Regions from separate parts of the Streptomyces sp. NPDC048590 genome, predicted to be linked through region 1. Evidence: riboswitches for the same ligand, from Rfam matches in the RefSeq annotation. Region 1 holds a riboswitch; the other holds the start of a gene.
What was found. Region 1 has a riboswitch for S-adenosylmethionine ahead of ACGFNN_RS26730 (aminotransferase class V-fold PLP-dependent enzyme). Riboswitches for the same ligand answer to the same signal wherever they lie in the genome.
Positions count from the first base shown of each region.

Region 2: it holds a riboswitch for S-adenosylmethionine, as region 1 does, so the genes downstream of both, thrC (threonine synthase) here and ACGFNN_RS26730 (aminotransferase class V-fold PLP-dependent enzyme) in region 1, are expected to answer to the same signal.

Region 1 covers NZ_JBICWC010000009.1:390,149-393,608, forward strand. Annotated here, with positions in the region: gene ACGFNN_RS26725 (Lrp/AsnC family transcriptional regulator) at 1-50, shown strand, start outside; gene ACGFNN_RS26730 (aminotransferase class V-fold PLP-dependent enzyme) at 136-1,512, opposite strand; SAM riboswitch class IV at 1,694-1,811, opposite strand; gene trpD (anthranilate phosphoribosyltransferase) at 1,898-2,962, opposite strand; gene ACGFNN_RS26740 (cytochrome bc complex cytochrome b subunit) at 3,087-3,460, opposite strand, start outside.
Region 2 covers NZ_JBICWC010000004.1:616,004-619,463, reverse strand. Annotated here, with positions in the region: gene ACGFNN_RS15135 (trehalose-6-phosphate synthase) at 1-443, opposite strand, end outside; gene ACGFNN_RS15130 (glucosyl-3-phosphoglycerate synthase) at 514-1,464, opposite strand; SAM riboswitch class I at 1,618-1,745, shown strand; gene thrC (threonine synthase) at 1,764-3,062, shown strand; gene ACGFNN_RS15120 (MoaD/ThiS family protein) at 3,091-3,366, shown strand.

The DNA.
Region 1 (3,460 bases):
ACTCCCAGCACGACCTCGAGGCGGCCTTCGCCATCGGGCTCGACGCATAACGGGACCGCCGGCGACGGCGATACGGCTCCGGCCGGGCACAAGGGCATCGCGCCCCCTGTGCCCGGCCGGAGCCGTATCCGCGGGTCAGTTCTGGGCCGCGTCCCGGTCCGGCACGCAGCGGCCGTCCTCGGTGCGGTAGGCCCAGCGGGCGCCGTCGTGCACCAGTTCGCGGACGGCCCCCAGGAACCTCTCGATGTGCTCGTCCGGCGTACCGGCGCCGAAGCTCACCCGGATGGCGTTCAGGGACCGCTCCCCCGGCGCCGCCTCCGGCGCACCGCACTCACCCGGGTCCTGAGACTCGCCGCCGAGCAGGGTCCGCACGAGGGGGTGGGCGCAGAACAGTCCGTCGCGGACCCCGATGCCGTACTCGGCGGAGAGCGCGGCGGCGAAGTGCGAGCTGTTCCATCCCTCGACCACGAAGGAGATGACGCCCACCCGCGGGGCATCGTCGCCGAAGAGCGAGAGGACCTTGACCTCGGGAACGTCGGCCAGGCCCTCACGGACCCGGGCGACCAGGCGCTGCTCGCGCTCGACGAGCCGTCCGAAGCCGGCCTCGGTGAGGGCCTTGCAGGCCGCGGCGATGGACAGCACGCCGATGACGTTGGGCGATCCCGCCTCGTGCCGTGCCGCGGTGGTGTGCCACTCGACGTCGACGCCGCCGTCCGTGCGCCGGGAGACCTTGCGGGAGGCGCCGCCGCCCGCGAGGTACGGCTCCGCGGCCACCAGCCAGTCGGCCCGTCCCGCGAGGACACCCGAGCCGAAGGGCGCGTACAGCTTGTGCCCGGAGAAGGCGACCCAGTCGACGTCCAGCTCCGCGATGTCCACGGGGTGGTGCGGGGCGAGCTGAGCGGCGTCCAGCACGATCCGCGCACCGTGTGCGTGGGCGGCGGCGGCCAGTTCCTTCACGGGCCACAGCTCACCGGTGACGTTGGACGCGCCGGTGACGCAGACCAGCGCCGGACCGTAGGGGTCGCGGGCGGCCAGCGCGCGCTCCAGCGTCTCGACCGCCTGGCCGGGGGTGCGGGGCGCGTCGAGGAAGGTGACCCGGGCGTCGCGCCAGGGCAGCAGCGAGGCGTGGTGCTCGGTCTCGAACACGAAGACCTGGCAGTCGGCGGGCAGTGCGGCGGCGAGCAGGTTGAGGGAGTCGGTCGTCGAGCGGGTGAAGACCAGCTGGTCGTCGGCGCGGCAGCCGAGGAACTCCGCGACGGTCACCCGGGCGGCCTCGAACAGGTCGGTGGACAGCTGCGAGAGGTAGCCGGCCCCGCGGTGCACGCTGCCGTAGTACGGCGCGTAGGCGGCGACGTCGTCCCACACCCGCTGGAGTGCCGGGGCGCTGGCCGCGTAGTCGAGCGCGGCGTAGGTGACGTTTCCGCCCGTGACCAGCGGAACGGTGACATCGGCACCCAGGACCGGCAGAGGGGTACAGATCGACTGGTCGGCGGCAGCGGTGGAGACAGACATGGCGAACTCCCGTAAGAGGCAGGCGAGATCCTCGCACCGGCGGACAGAGGCACGCGGCGGCGCGGGATGAAGAAGAGAAAAAGGGTGTGCGGAGAAGGGCTCGGTGCCCTATCGCATTCGCTTGCTCACAAGAGTCTCCCTGGGACCAGGACCCCAAGGGGTGGCGTCGTAGACGCCGAGGGGCCCGCGCTTGCCGCAGACCTCGCTGCCTGCGGCCTGGTCTTCACCCGGGGCACCCCGCCACGGACGGAGGGTTGCCGGACAGCGGGCCGGGGCCGTAGTCGCTGTCACTCATGACCTGGTGAGCATCTTGCCATACGTCCGCCGACGCGCAAGGGCGCGGTCCGCCATGCGGACCGCGCCCTTGCTCACATCCAGTGCCGCGTCAGGCGTTGCTGGCCGCCACCCAGCGCTCCAGCACGCGCTTGGCCGCGCCGGAGTCGATGGACTCGGCGGCCCGTGCGATACCTGCCGTCAGCTGGTCGTTCAGCGTGGCGTCGGCCGGGTCGAGGGCGACCAGCGCGGCGGCGGAGTTCAGCAGCACCGCTTCGCGCACGGGGCCCGTCTCGCCGTCCAGCAGCCGGCGCGCCACATCCGCGTTGTACGACGCGTCGGCGCCGCGGAGCGCCTCCACGGGCACCAGCTCCAGCCCGACCTCCCGCGGGTCGAAGGGCTCCTCGCGGACCGCGCCGTCGCGCACGATCCAGACCCGCGAGGTGGCCGTGGTCGTCAGCTCGTCGAGGCCGTCGTCCCCCCGGAAGACCAGTGCCGAGTTGCCCCGGGCCGCCAGCACTCCGGCGACGATGGGTGCCATCCTCGGGTCGGCGACCCCGATGGCCTGGGAACGCACCCCGGCCGGATTGGTGAGCGGGCCGAGGATGTTGAAGGTGGTCTGCGTGCCGAGCTCCTTGCGCGCCTTCGCCGCGTAACGCAGGGCCGGGTGGAACTTCACGGCGAAGCAGAAGGTGATGCCCGCCTCCTCCGCGACCTCCACGACGCGCTTCGGCGTGAGGTCCAGATTGACGCCGAGCTTCTCCAGTACGTCCGAGGCGCCGCTCGCCGACGAGGAGGCGCGGTTGCCGTGCTTGACGACCTTGGCGCCCGTCCCCGCGACGACGATCGCCGACATGGTGGAGATGTTGACGGTCTTGGCCATGTCCCCGCCGGTGCCGACGATGTCGACCGTACGGCCGGGCACCTCGATGGTGCGGGCGTGCTCGTACATGGCGCGGACGAGGCCGGTGACCTCGTCGACGGTCTCGCCCTTGGCCCGCAGCGCGATGGCGAAGCCGGCGATCTGCGCGTCCGTGGCCTCGCCGCTCATGATGCGGTCCATGGCCCAGGCGGTGTCGTCCGCGCCGAGGTGCTCTCCGCGCAGGAGGGGGGTCAGCACGCCGGGCCAGGTACGGGCCGCCACGCTGTCGCCGCCGTCCGGGGTCACAACGTTCATGGTCCGCTCCTGGGGTCCACAGCCGATACAAGGAAGGCCTCCACCCTATCCAGCTCCGGGGACAGCGAAGAGCCCCGTCCATCGGATGGACGGGGCTCCCGCTGTGGCGTTCAGCTGAGGTCGATCAGTGGTGGCCGTGGCCGCTGGTGATCTCCCTGTACTCCTCGGCGGTGGGCTTGGCGATCTGGTTGTTCTCGCCGTAGTAGCTCTTGCTGAGCCGTGCCCGCAGCTTCTGCAGGGCCGAGGGCTTGCGCTCGACACCGTTCTCGTCGACCGTCGGGCCGATCTCGAGCGGCTTGTACTGCTCGTGCGCGGTGAGCGTGTGCAGCTGGCCCGGGCCGAGCGGCTCGTGGATCTCGACGAACTCACCGTGCGGCAGGCGCTTGATGGTGCCGGACTCGCGCCCGTGCAGCACCTTCTCCTTGTCGCGGCGCTGGAGGCCGAGGCAGATCCGCCGGGTGGCGATGAACGCGAGGACCGGGCCGACGAAGAAGGCGA
Region 2 (3,460 bases), on a different contig from region 1:
AGGTGGTAGTCCTGCACCAGCACCGCGGCGCCCTCGCCCGCCTCCTCGGCGAGCGCCTCGGCGAAGGCCCGGTTGTACGCCTCGTAGGAGGCCCACTGGCGGCGGAACTCCGCGTCGAAGACGGGCTCCACGGGCGTCTGGTAGATCATGTGGTGCACGAACCACAGCACCGAGTTGGCGATGCCGTTGTACGCGTCGGCGTGGACCCCGGCGTCGATGTCGAGCATCCGTACGCCGGGCTCGGACACCCCGCGCCTGACCGCCTCGCGGTCGCCGTCACCGAGCGCGGCGCACACCCACAGCTTGTCGTCGACGGCGCTGAGCCCGGAGACGAGCCCGCCGCCGCCCCGTTTCGACGTGAGCGTGCCGTCCTCCCGCCGTGTGTACGACACCGGGCCGCGGTTGGACGCGACGAGTACCTGCGCAGCGTGCTCGGAGACCATGTACCCGAACCTAGCCCGTTCGGGAAGCCGCCAAACGTCAAGTGAGCGTGGAGCCCGGCGGGAAGAACCGTTACGCCGCCACTCGCGCCGCGTACTCCACGATCTCCCGCATCGGCGGCCGTTCCTCGGTGTCCACCGCGTGGGTGCGGGGGACGAAACCGCCCGGTCCGCGCTCGAACTGGGTGATCTCGGGGCGTACCAGCGGCCCCCGATTCAGGCGCAGCTGCGCCGTGCGGTAGATCGTCGCCGCCATCCGGCCGAGGGCCTGGCCGTCCTGGTGGCGGTGCTTGCGCACGCCCACGTCGACCTGGGCCAGCGCGTCCAGACCGACGGTGTGCAGCGCGTCGACGAGGAGCGCCAGCTCCACCCCGTAACCGACCGGGAAGGGGAGCTGCTCCAGCAGGGAGCGCCGGACCGCGTACTCGCCGCCGAGCGGCTGGACGAAACCGGCCAGCGCGGGCCAGTGCAGGTTGAGCAGCGGGCGGGCCACCAGCTCGGTGACCCGGCCGCCCTGGCCGGCGGTGTCGCCGAGGGGCCGGTCGTACATCGCCTTGACGAAGTGCACCGACGGATCGGTGAGCAGCGGTCCGACGGTCCCGGAGACGAAGTCCGCCGAGAAGTCCTTGAGGTCCGCGTCGACGAAGCAGACGATGTCCCCGCTGGTCACCAGGAGTGACCGCCAGAGCACCTCGCCCTTGCCGGGCACCGCGGGCATCCGGGGGAGGATGGCGTCCCGGTGGACGACCCGGGCACCGGCCCGGCGCGCGACCTCCGCGGTGGCGTCGGTGGATCCGGAGTCGATCACCACCAGCTCGTCCACGAGCGGGACCTTCTCGACCAGCTCCCGCCGGATCTCCGCGACGATCTCCCCGACCGTCGCCTCCTCGTTCAGCGCGGGCAGCACGACACTCACGCGTGAGCGGTGCGGATCCTTCGTCCGCGCCGCCACGAGATGGTCCAGCGGGCGGTCGGAGGCCGACCACGAACGCCTGGACAGCCAGGACTCGACCTCTTCCAGCACGGGCGATACTCCCTGTATGTGATCCATCTCGCGGTTCGGACGACTATCTCGACCGCTGTGTGCGTCGGTTACAGTCTTGAACAACGCGGACGACTCCCGCATCTCGGGGTCGGTCCACGGACAAACGCCCGGATCCATGATCCGGTGCCACAGCGCTCATCCAGAGGGACTGAGGGAACGGCCCGTTGAAGTCCCGGCAACCCTCCTGCCGACCGCGAGGTCACGGTGGGGAAGGTGCCAATTCCGTCTTGCGGCGAAATACGTCGCGAGGAAGATGAGGAGAAAGGGCCTCCGCCATCATGGCCGTGCAGACAGTTGCAGCAAACACCGACTCTTCCGCCGTGGACCTCGGTCCCGCAGCGGCGCTCTCCTGCCGCGAATGCGGCGAGCGATTCGCACTCGGCCCCATTTTCGCCTGTGCGTCCTGTTTCGGGCCGCTCGAAGTCGCCTACGACCTGCCGAGCGGCTCGCCCGAGGAGCTGAAGAAGCGCATCGCCGAGGGTCCGGACAACATCTGGCGCTACGCGCCGCTGCTGCCCGTCCCCTCCGACGTCGCGGACAAGCCCAACATCAACCCCGGCTTCACCAAGCTGGTCAAGGCCGACAACCTCGCCCGCGAGCTGGGCGTAACCGGCGGTCTGTACGTCAAGGACGACTCCGGCAACCCGACGCACTCCTTCAAGGACCGTGTCGTCGCCATCGCCGTCGAGGCCGCCCGCGCCTTCGGTTTCACCACGCTCTCCTGCTCCTCCACCGGCAACCTCGCCGGTGCCGTGGGCGCTGCCGCCGCCCGCGCCGGCTTCCGCTCCTGCGTGTTCATCCCGCACGACCTGGAGCAGGGCAAGGTCGTCATGGCCGCGGTGTACGGCGGCGAACTGGTCGGCATCGAGGGCAATTACGACGACGTCAACCGCTTCTGCTCGGAGCTCATCGGCGACCCGCTCGGTGAGGGCTGGGGCTTCGTCAACGTCAACCTGCGCCCCTACTACGGCGAGGGCTCCAAGACCCTGGCGTACGAGATCTGCGAGCAGCTCGGCTGGCGGCTGCCCGACCAGATCGTCATCCCGATCGCGTCCGGCTCGCAGCTCACGAAGATCGACAAGGGCCTCCAGGAGCTGATCAAGCTCGGCCTCGTCGAGGACAAGCCGTACAAGATCTTCGGCGCCCAGGCCGAGGGCTGCTCCCCGGTCTCGACCGCCTTCAAGGCCGGCCACGACGTCGTGCGCCCCCAGAAGCCGAACACCATCGCCAAGTCCCTGGCGATCGGCAACCCGGCCGACGGCCCGTACGTCCTGGACATCGCCCGGCGCACCGGCGGTGCCGTCGAGGACGTGAACGACGAGCAGGTCGTCGACGCGATCAAGCTGCTGGCCCGCACCGAGGGCATCTTCGCGGAGACCGCGGGCGGGGTGACGGTCGGAGTGACGAAGAAGCTCATCGAGGACGGTCTGCTCGACCCGTCCCTGACCACCGTCGTCCTGAACACCGGCGACGGTCTGAAGACGCTCGACGCGGTCGCCCCGACGACCGGCCTGTCGGCGACGATCCGGCCCAGCCTGGACGCGTTCCGCGACGCGGGCCTCGCCGCCGCCAACTGACCACCCGAGACCGAAGGAAGGCACCCACATGAGCGTCAAGGTCCGTATCCCCACCATCCTCCGCACCTACACGGGCGGCCAGGCCGAGGTCCCGGCGGAGGGCGCCACCCTCTCCGAGGTCATCGCGTCCCTGGAGGCGAACCACCCGGGCATCGGCGCCCGCGTCCTGGACGACCAGGGCAAGCTGCGCCGCTTCGTCAACGTGTACGTCAACGACGACGACGTGCGCTTCGAGGGCGGCCTGGACGCGGCCACCCCGGACGGTGCCGGAGTCTCGATCATCCCCGCCGTCGCCGGCGGCTGACGCCCGGCGGTACGGACCGGCGCGGCCGGCCGTCCGACCGCGCAGCGTGACCACGATGCCCTCCTCCGCGAGAGAAGCGGAGGGGGGCATTCTG